DNA from 4 places in the Alteromonas sp. KC3 genome. Region 3 is predicted to be linked to each of the others. Evidence: predicted binding sites of a transcription regulator. Region 3 holds the regulator's gene; each other region holds the start of a gene.
The links. The regulator FNR, encoded in region 3, switches genes on or off when oxygen is low (the NO sensors DNR and NnrR bind a similar motif). The targets are predictions, from matches to a motif close to TTGATCTAGATCAA.
Positions count from the first base shown of each region.

Region 1: the regulator FNR is predicted to act here: its motif matches at 876-889, upstream of JN178_RS07230 (acetate kinase).
Region 2: the regulator FNR is predicted to act here: its motif matches at 596-609, upstream of JN178_RS18575 (cytochrome ubiquinol oxidase subunit I).
Region 4: the regulator FNR is predicted to act here: its motif matches at 1,159-1,172, upstream of ccoG (cytochrome c oxidase accessory protein CcoG).

Region 1 is NZ_AP024235.1:1,615,337-1,617,544, reverse strand. It holds gene JN178_RS07230 (acetate kinase) at 1-846, opposite strand, end outside; gene JN178_RS07225 (tetratricopeptide repeat-containing diguanylate cyclase) at 1,061-2,208, shown strand, end outside.
Region 2 is NZ_AP024235.1:4,215,599-4,217,806, reverse strand. It holds gene JN178_RS18580 (sigma-54 interaction domain-containing protein) at 1-369, opposite strand, end outside; gene JN178_RS18575 (cytochrome ubiquinol oxidase subunit I) at 822-2,208, shown strand, end outside.
Region 3 is NZ_AP024235.1:2,187,839-2,190,046, reverse strand. It holds gene ccoS (cbb3-type cytochrome oxidase assembly protein CcoS) at 1-212, shown strand, start outside; gene JN178_RS09895 (sulfite exporter TauE/SafE family protein) at 199-858, shown strand; gene fnr (fumarate/nitrate reduction transcriptional regulator Fnr) at 910-1,650, shown strand; gene uspE (universal stress protein UspE) at 1,821-2,208, shown strand, end outside.
Region 4 is NZ_AP024235.1:674,888-677,095, forward strand. It holds gene ccoG (cytochrome c oxidase accessory protein CcoG) at 1-1,094, opposite strand, end outside; gene JN178_RS03020 (hypothetical protein) at 1,515-1,886, shown strand; gene JN178_RS03025 (DUF3016 domain-containing protein) at 2,008-2,208, shown strand, end outside.

The sequences.
Region 1 (2,208 bases), 570 kb from region 3:
CAACGTTCTGCAATCATTGCTAAGCGCTGATATGCCAAGCAATCCAGACTGCTTGTTGAGTAGGTCATTAATTTCGTCAGCCGTTTTGCCAAGCTTTTTCTGTAACGTACCCGGTAATGAAGGGTCGAGGTCACCACAACGTGTGCCCATAACTAGCCCTTCAAGCGGTGTAAACCCTAGGCTAGTATCAACCGCTTCCCCCTGCTCAATAGCAGATACACTGCATCCGTTGCCCAAGTGCGCGCTGATAATACTGGTTTGTGACACAGGCTTATTGAGCAAACCAGCAGTGCTATCTAGAATAAATTTGTGACTGGTGCCGTGGAATCCATAACGTCTGATGCCATGTTCTTTATACAATTCAATGGGCAGTGCATAAATAAACGCCTTTTGCGGCATACTTTGAAAGAAAGAAGTATCAAATACTGCAACATGCGGTAAATCTGGATAAGCCATTTGGGCTGTGACTATGCCTTTATGATTTGCCATATTGTGCAGTGGCGCCATGCTGGCATAGGCTTCAATGGCCGAAAGAACGTCTTCATTCACCAAGGCGGCTTGTTTGAATTTTTCACCACCGTGAACCACGCGATGTCCAATTGCAATAGGCTGCACACCGGTTTTTGCAATGACCTCTTGAATGGCATTAAGTGCTTCTGTGTGGCCTGCATTTTCACCTAAGCGCTGTTTAGATTTTTCACCATTAAGCTTATATGACAAACTCGCGTCACTGTTACCTAGACTTTCTGCAATGCCAGATAACCCCGCTACGCCAGTATCAGCATCTAAAATGGCAAACTTCACCGATGAGCTGCCGCAATTCAATACAATAACTTCTTTTTTCATTTGGCTTTTTAAGTAAAATTGTTGAGATATCGAGTCAGATCAAATTGTAGCATTTATAATCAGCAGCGTTGGTTAACGTTATGCTAAATATTCTATAAAAATTATCGCATACACTTGTTTTTGCTAAGGTCTTTGACTTTATTTATGAATAATGACTTCGCCGTTGCTTTCATGGTAAGGAAGGTAATGGCGAGTAAAAAAGGTAAAATCAGCAATGCGAGTTGTCCTCATCGTTTTCTTTTTCATAGCTATAAGCACCAACAGTCTTGCTCAAGAAACCACTTTTGAAGATGTTTCTGACTATTTTGAAAGCGATATTCCCTATGAACAGAAACTACAGTTTCTAAAACAACATGAAACGATAAGTAAGCAGTGGACGTCTCTGCATCAAGGTGTCTTTCAGCAATTTATAGGGACGACCTATGGCGAGATGGCAATGCTGGAAGAGGCGGAAGTACATCTAACCGCTTCTATCGACATTTTAACGTCGCTGCCTGAAAGTAAACACTTGGTTCACAGTCTATTAGAGCGGTCTTATTTTCAATATGTTGCTACCAACGATACCGCGGTGTACTGCCCTGACAGATACCGCGCACTCGAGATTGCCCGTGTGGTGAATGACCCTGAACAACTAGTACAGGCTCTCACTTCAGCGGCGTTTTGCGCCAGTGACACCCGTGATTTTGCGAGAGGCATGGGACTCTTGCAGGAAGCCATTTCACTACACGATACTTACCAGTTTCCACCTTCACAAGAAGCGCTTATCTATAACGCAACAGGCAATATCTACAAACTCAACGGACTATATCAAGACGCGTACCACTACATTGGTAAAGCATTGGCTGCATGGGAGAGCATCAATAGCACAGAAAGTACTTTCAATATGCGCTTTACACTCACAGACCTTGCACTGCAGCTTGAAAAATTCGGCGAAGCACAACAACACGTGAATAACATGTTTTCTATGGCCAACGCAGCCAATGCCAATCAAGACTTTTTGTTCTTCAGCCATATAAGCCAAGGCAACGTTTATGAAAAACAAGGTTATATCGAACAAGCCTATCAGCAATTTCAAAAGGCACTTGCGCTAAAAGATACCACTGTAGAGGCAGGTTACATCAACCTGTTGTTTTTCAAACTTAGCATTAGCGCTTTTAAATTAAAGAAATTCGAACTGGCGAAGCAGTACATTAATAACGTCGCCAACAACCTCGATAACTTACCGCGTTATAAATATGTAGTCGATGTACTTCAAACAGGGCTTGCGCAATCGCCCGATGTCATTGAAGTGGTTGATAAAGCGTTAGCATTAGACCATTTTCACGCACAAAGCATAAATGAGCTCATTGAAGGTCAGGTCAT
Region 2 (2,208 bases), 2.0 Mb from region 3:
GCCGACCATCTTCCCAGGTGCGGGACGATTTGATGCAAATGATAGCTTGTCTAATATTTCAAGATAGCCCAGTAAGCTACCTGTGCTGTCATAGATAGGACGCATGAAAATATCGCAATAGCTTTGCCCCTCATTTGTGGCGTGAACATGCACCACGCTAGCGGGGCGTTTAGTATCTTGGCAGACCTTTATGGGGCATTGCTCGCCGCATTGATCACAAGGCTTTGTATTGCGATGGGAAACGCTGTAGCAAGTGCTATAGCCAAGCTTTATATCTACAGGGTAAGTGTCGCGATAGGGTTTATTGACAGCTTCAATGATATAGCTCTGATTGATAAAAATGGCGGGTTTATCGATTGCGTCAATCATGGCTTGCACGATGGAAATATTCATCCTGCTTTCCTGTATATAAGAAAATCTTTATTAAATTATCACAGTGGCATAGAAAGTGTCACACCATGTTTTAGAAAGTAAAAAGAATGCACAAAATCGCATTTACGCTTACCTATTCCCCTCAGTGATCCTATTACGCTCCCTGTTTTTGTCATTTTTGTCTTTTAGGTGTCAAAAATGGCAAAGCTATTGGGCCATTCTCTTGCGTTGGATCAAAGTGAACAACTTTTCGCCATGAAATAATTCTGCTCGCACAGTAAGAAATCTCTGCTGTTTGCCGGTATTCCTTGTGTTTTCTGCACACCCAATGCGCTTGGCATTAATCCTGCTTAAAGCGTTTGGTATTAGCCAAGGTTTCCCGTTGGTTCGAATATTATTGTTTACTGTCAGGCGCTTACGCCGTCTTTAAGATACAAGGGAGAGCACCCATGAGCGATACGTTAATAGAACTATCGCGGTGGCAATTTGCGTTAACTGCAATGTTCCACTTTATATTTGTCCCCCTCACGTTGGGGTTAAGTTTCTTGCTGGCCATTATGGAATCGGTTTATGTAATGACCGGTAAGGAAGTCTACAAGCAGATGACCCAATTTTGGGGAAAACTGTTTGGTATTAACTTTGCCATTGGTGTTGCTACGGGCTTAACCATGGAATTCCAGTTTGGTATGAACTGGTCATATTATTCTCATTATGTTGGCGATATTTTTGGTGCACCGCTTGCCATAGAAGGCCTTATGGCGTTCTTCCTAGAATCTACGTTTGTTGGTCTGTTTTTCTTCGGTTGGGACAAAATGTCGAAGGAAAAACATTTAGCTACCACATGGCTAGTGGCAATTGGTTCTAACTTTTCGGCGTTATGGATCTTAATTGCAAACGGATGGATGCAATATCCAGTAGGCGCTGAGTTCAACTTTGAAGCCATGCGTATGGAAATGACAAGCTTCGCTGAGGTCATCTTTAACCCAGTCGCTCAAGTTAAATTTGTACATACGGTGTCAGCAGGGTATGTCACAGGCGCTATCTTTGTGTTGGCAATTTCAAGTTACTATCTCTTAAATCATAAACATATCGCCTTTGCCCGGCGTTCGTTCGCTATTGCGGCAAGCTTCGGTTTAGCGGCAACGTTATCAGTTATCGTGTTGGGTGATGAGAGCGGTTACGAATTGGGTGACGTTCAAAAAGTAAAACTGGCAGCGGTTGAGGCCGAATACGATACCCATCCAGCGCCCGCACCTTTTACTGTTTTTGGTATTCCCAATGACGAAGAAGAAAAAACCGAATATGCGCTTCAAATTCCATGGGCAATGGGGATCATTGCAACCCGCTCATTAACAGAAGAAGTGAAGGGCATTAAGGCGCTCAAAGAAGAAAATAAAGTGCGCATACTTGAAGGCATTAAAGCGTACGAAGTACTTGATGATGTGCGCAACGGCACTGCCACTGCAGCTGAGCGAGCCACATTTGAAGCCCACAAAGACAGCTTGGGCTACGCTATGCTGCTTGAACCTTTCACCACAGATGTGGCAAATCCCACTGACGCGGCACTTAAACAAGCTGTGGATTACAGCATTCCGCCGGTTGCGCCACTGTTTTGGAGCTTCCGTCTTATGGTGGCATCAGGTTTCATCATGCTAGCGTTATTCTTATGTGCGTTCTATTACAGCACTAAGCACAGAATAACCAAGCCACGTTGGTTACTAAAAGCATCACTATTTAGCTTACCGTTACCTTGGGTGGCCAGTGAGGCTGGTTGGTTTGTCGCAGAATATGGTCGCCAGCCTTGGTCTATCGCAGAAGTCCTGCCAGTGCACGCTT
Region 3 (2,208 bases):
TTTGGGCTGTAAAGTCCAATCAGTTTGAAGACCTCGACCGTCAAGGCTACAGTATTTTGTTTGATGATGATCTGTCGCCAGAGGAAAAACAACTTGCAGAACAACGTAAGAAACTGCAAGAAAAAGAAGAAATAACTCACTTATCTAGACACACGAACACAGCGAAAACATCAGTCAATCAACCTGAAAACGAGACTCATGGAAGGCATTAATTACTTCTCTGCCTTTCTCATTGGGCTCGCAGGCGGCGTTCACTGTGTAGGAATGTGTGGGGGTATTGTCACCGCACTACGAATGGTTACCCCAAAAGGCGTTTCACCCTTCCCCTATACCCTGACTTATAATATTGGGCGCATTGTCAGTTATACCATCGCAGGCGGTATAACTGGTTTTTTTGGAAAAATTGCCGCAGATTATATTCCCCTCGCGAATTATGCACTTTCACTGATTAGCGGCATCATGCTGCTGCTGTTGGCATGCTATCTCGGGCAGTGGTATACAGGCTTAACCAAACTAGAACGGTTGGGCAACGGGATATTTAAAAAAATACAGCCTTACTCTAAACGTTTTTTACCATTTAGAACGCCGCTGAGCGCCTTTCCCTACGGCTTCATTTGGGGATGGTTACCGTGCGGGTTAGTCTATTCAACTTTAACATGGTCATTGGCTTCTGGCAGTGCCTTGCAAGGTAGCGCAATTATGTTCTTCTTTGGATTAGGCACCTTGCCCACGCTGATTGCGACAAGTTTGGGTAGCCAATGGTTGATCTCAGGATTTAAAAACACATTGGTTAGACAAGGGATCGCGAGCATAATGGCTATATATGCTGTTTATCTGATTTATCGCGCAATCGCCTAAATCTTGCGGTATCATAATAAAGTAAACCCTGTAATTTGTGAGTTAGCATTTATGAGCAAAGGAAGCCAATTCTCTATACATTGTCAAAACTGCAGTTTCAGTCATTTATGTCTACCAGTGGCATTGAATAAGACAGAAATTGAGTCTCTTGATGACATCATTGAGCGTAAAAAACCACTCCATAAGGGCGATACGCTTATCCAAACTGGCGATACCTTTCGTTCACTCTTTGCTGTTCGCACAGGCTCTTTCAAATCTTTTGTTACAAACAAAGAAGGTGAAGAGCAGATTACAGGTTTTCACTTTCCCGGCGATATCATAGGCTTTGATGCACTACGTGAAAATCAGCATCAAAGCTACACGCAGGCTCTTGAAACCGCAATGGTGTGCGAACTCCCCTACGAAACGTTAGATGAAATGTCAGTACAATTTCCAAAACTTCGTCACCAGATTATGAGCTTCATGAGTGCGGAAATTAAGCAAGATCACGATATGATTATGCTGTTAAATAAACGCACAGCCGAAGAGCGTCTCTTATATTTCATCTCGCATTTGTCTCAACGTTTTGAAGAACGTGGTTTTTCACACAGAGAGTTTCACTTAACAATGACACGTAATGAAATAGGTAACTATTTAGGTTTGACCATCGAAACGATAAGTCGACTGTTAAGTCGCTTCCAAAAAGACGGTATTATCAAGGTAGATGGCAAGCTTATTACTATTTTAGATTTTGATCGACTTAGTACAAAACTAGAAGCGCTTAACGGTCCCAGCGTTGTGTGTAACGGTTAGGAACCCTAATCAGCAACTGATAACAAGATTAAGATTGGCGCTTTGTAAGCGCCTTTTTTATTTATTGATCTAAAACAACTAACGTTTTTAGTATTGTCGTTTACACTTACCTTAAGCGTCCAACTTATTTATAAAACTAAATACTAAGCTTTTGTTTATAAGGGGTAGTTATGATTGAGTACAAACGCATCCTTGCTGTTGTTGATGCCGAGCGAGACACCCAACCTGCCTTAAGCAGGGCCTACGAATTAGCGTCAAAATTGGGCGCTTCAGTAACAGCCATGATGGTGGTATACGATCTCTCTTATGACATGACCACTATGCTTAGCCCTGATGAAAGAGAGTCAATGCGCGACGCGGTCACTAACGAACACGCCAAATGGCTATCAGGAGAGCTTCACAAGCAAGGCTATGGAGAAACTGATATTGTTGTTGAGTGGAATAATCGCGCCTATGAATCAATTATTCATTATGCCTTGGACAATCAAATCGATTTAGTGGTTAAAGCAACTAAGAAACATGATGACTTGGCATCCGTTATATTTACGCCCACAGACT
Region 4 (2,208 bases), 1.5 Mb from region 3:
CGTGTCCAGATATTGGCAAACAGCAATCCCATCATAATGACGAGGACCACAAAATAACCAATAAGCTTAGGCCGTATTATATGCGTTTTGCCTCCAGACAGTTCTTCTTCTGAGGTAAAACTTATAAGGCCTTTGGGGTAACCCATTTTGTCCATCACGCCGTTACATGCATCAACGCATGCACCGCAGTTGATGCACTCATATTGAAGGCCATTTCGAATATCAATGCCGGTGGGGCACACCTGCACGCACAGGTTACAATCAATGCAGTCACCAAGGCCTTTTTCTTTTACTTGCTCATGAGAAAGCTTGCGAGGGCGAGGGCCGCGTTGTTCACCGCGATTGGGGTTATACGATACGGTAAACGTATCTTTGTCGAACATGGCAGACTGAAAACGCGCGTACGGACATATATGCGTACACATTATCTCGCGCATATAACCTGCGTTACCGTAGGTACATACCGCAAAAAAGATGACTGAAAACGCTGCCCAAAAACTGGTATCGAAAGTAAAAAAGTCCACAAACAAACTGGCAATAGGCGTGAAGTAGCCTACGAACGTTAGCGCTGTAAGTAAGGCAACTAAAACCCACGCAGTATGCTTAGCTGTTTTACGCAAAAATTTATCGGCATCCATGGGTCTGGCGTCTAGTGCAATACGCTTGTTTCTTGGGCCTTCGCACTTTTCTTCAAACCAGGTATAGATGTAAACCCATGTGGTTTGCGGGCACATAAAACCGCACCATACTCGCCCTGCAAAGGTGGTTACAAAGAACAAAGCAAAAGCCGAAACAATAAAAATATAGGCAAGCAGGGTTAGGTCTTGCGGCCACAGTGTCAAAGAAAATATGGTAAAACGCTGCTCGCCAATATCGAGTAATACGGCTTGCTGGCCATTGTATGAAATCCATGGAATGACGGCGAAGAGTGCTAAAAAGAAAAGGCCGAAAAAGCGTCTAAAAGACTCTAGGGGACCTTGTACTGCGCGAACATAAATGCGGCTGCGAGAGTCGTAACGCTTGCCCTCGGTAGCACCTTTGGGTTTATGTACCTTTACCGGTGTTACATTTTTTACCGGTATTTGTTCATTCATAATAAAACCTTAGCTGACATTGCCAAACTGCCTTAGCAGTATAACAGTTTGCGCTACATGATATTTAATGTAGATCAATGATGGTGGGCATCATCCATACTTTCAAAGTTTCAGTCAATACTGAAACTTCAGAATTCATTTGGGTGCGATTAATGAACAGCTTAAGTGACTATAAACCTAATTTCATATACTTGCGTATGATTCAGTGTATTTACAGTTATATAGAGGCAGCTTTATTATCAATATGCGACATTATCGTGACAAGGAGCGTTATTAATAGGTAATAACGCATGTAAAGAGTAGTAAATACTCGCCTGTTTCCTGTACAGTTATTCGTGGACTATACTCAGTGATAGTCGCTTCTGTGGGGCAACATGCACTGAATAGTCTTAAATGTCTGTCATAATTAGCTGAGAAGTCATGTTACGCTTTTTTATCATCGCTGCTGAAATTATTGTTTTAATTATTGTGCTGCGCTCGCCGTTTGCTCAGTATTTATTTGAAGATATACAAAACTCCATTTCTAATTGGCTGGCGGAGATGGCAACTATGCCAGAGCGAGAAAAGTTGGAAACATTGCGCATTCAAATAAATAGTCAGCTAAGTCCGTTAAAGCCCTACCAGCAAAGCTATGTGTTAGAGATAACACAAGACGCCACTACCGTGCATCGCTTCCACCGAACCTATTGTGAGAAAGATGACATTAACCCAAATTTCACGGGAACTAAACGCGCACACCTTTGCCTAATCATTAAACAGTCACCGTTCATTCAAGACGCTCGCGTCAACTAGAGTTCATAACAAGACGCTCTAGTACACGCGCATAATTTTTGGAGTATCAACCAAATTGTTGTGCACTGCGTACGAATGTTGAGTGCCTGCAAAGAGGAGTATTAGCGTGAATAAAACAAGTGTGTTAGTAGGGTTAAGTTGCGTAGCATTGTTAGGCTATGGTGTTACGGCTGAGCCTTCCCATGCAGCAGAAGTAAAAATCACTTGGGAAGAGCCTGAATCATATTCCGATGTAAGGCCGTCAAACGAATCGCGTAAGCGCTTTAGAGAGCGAACGCTGAATGAGCTTGAAGCGCATATCGTAGAGCTAGCAGCAGACTTA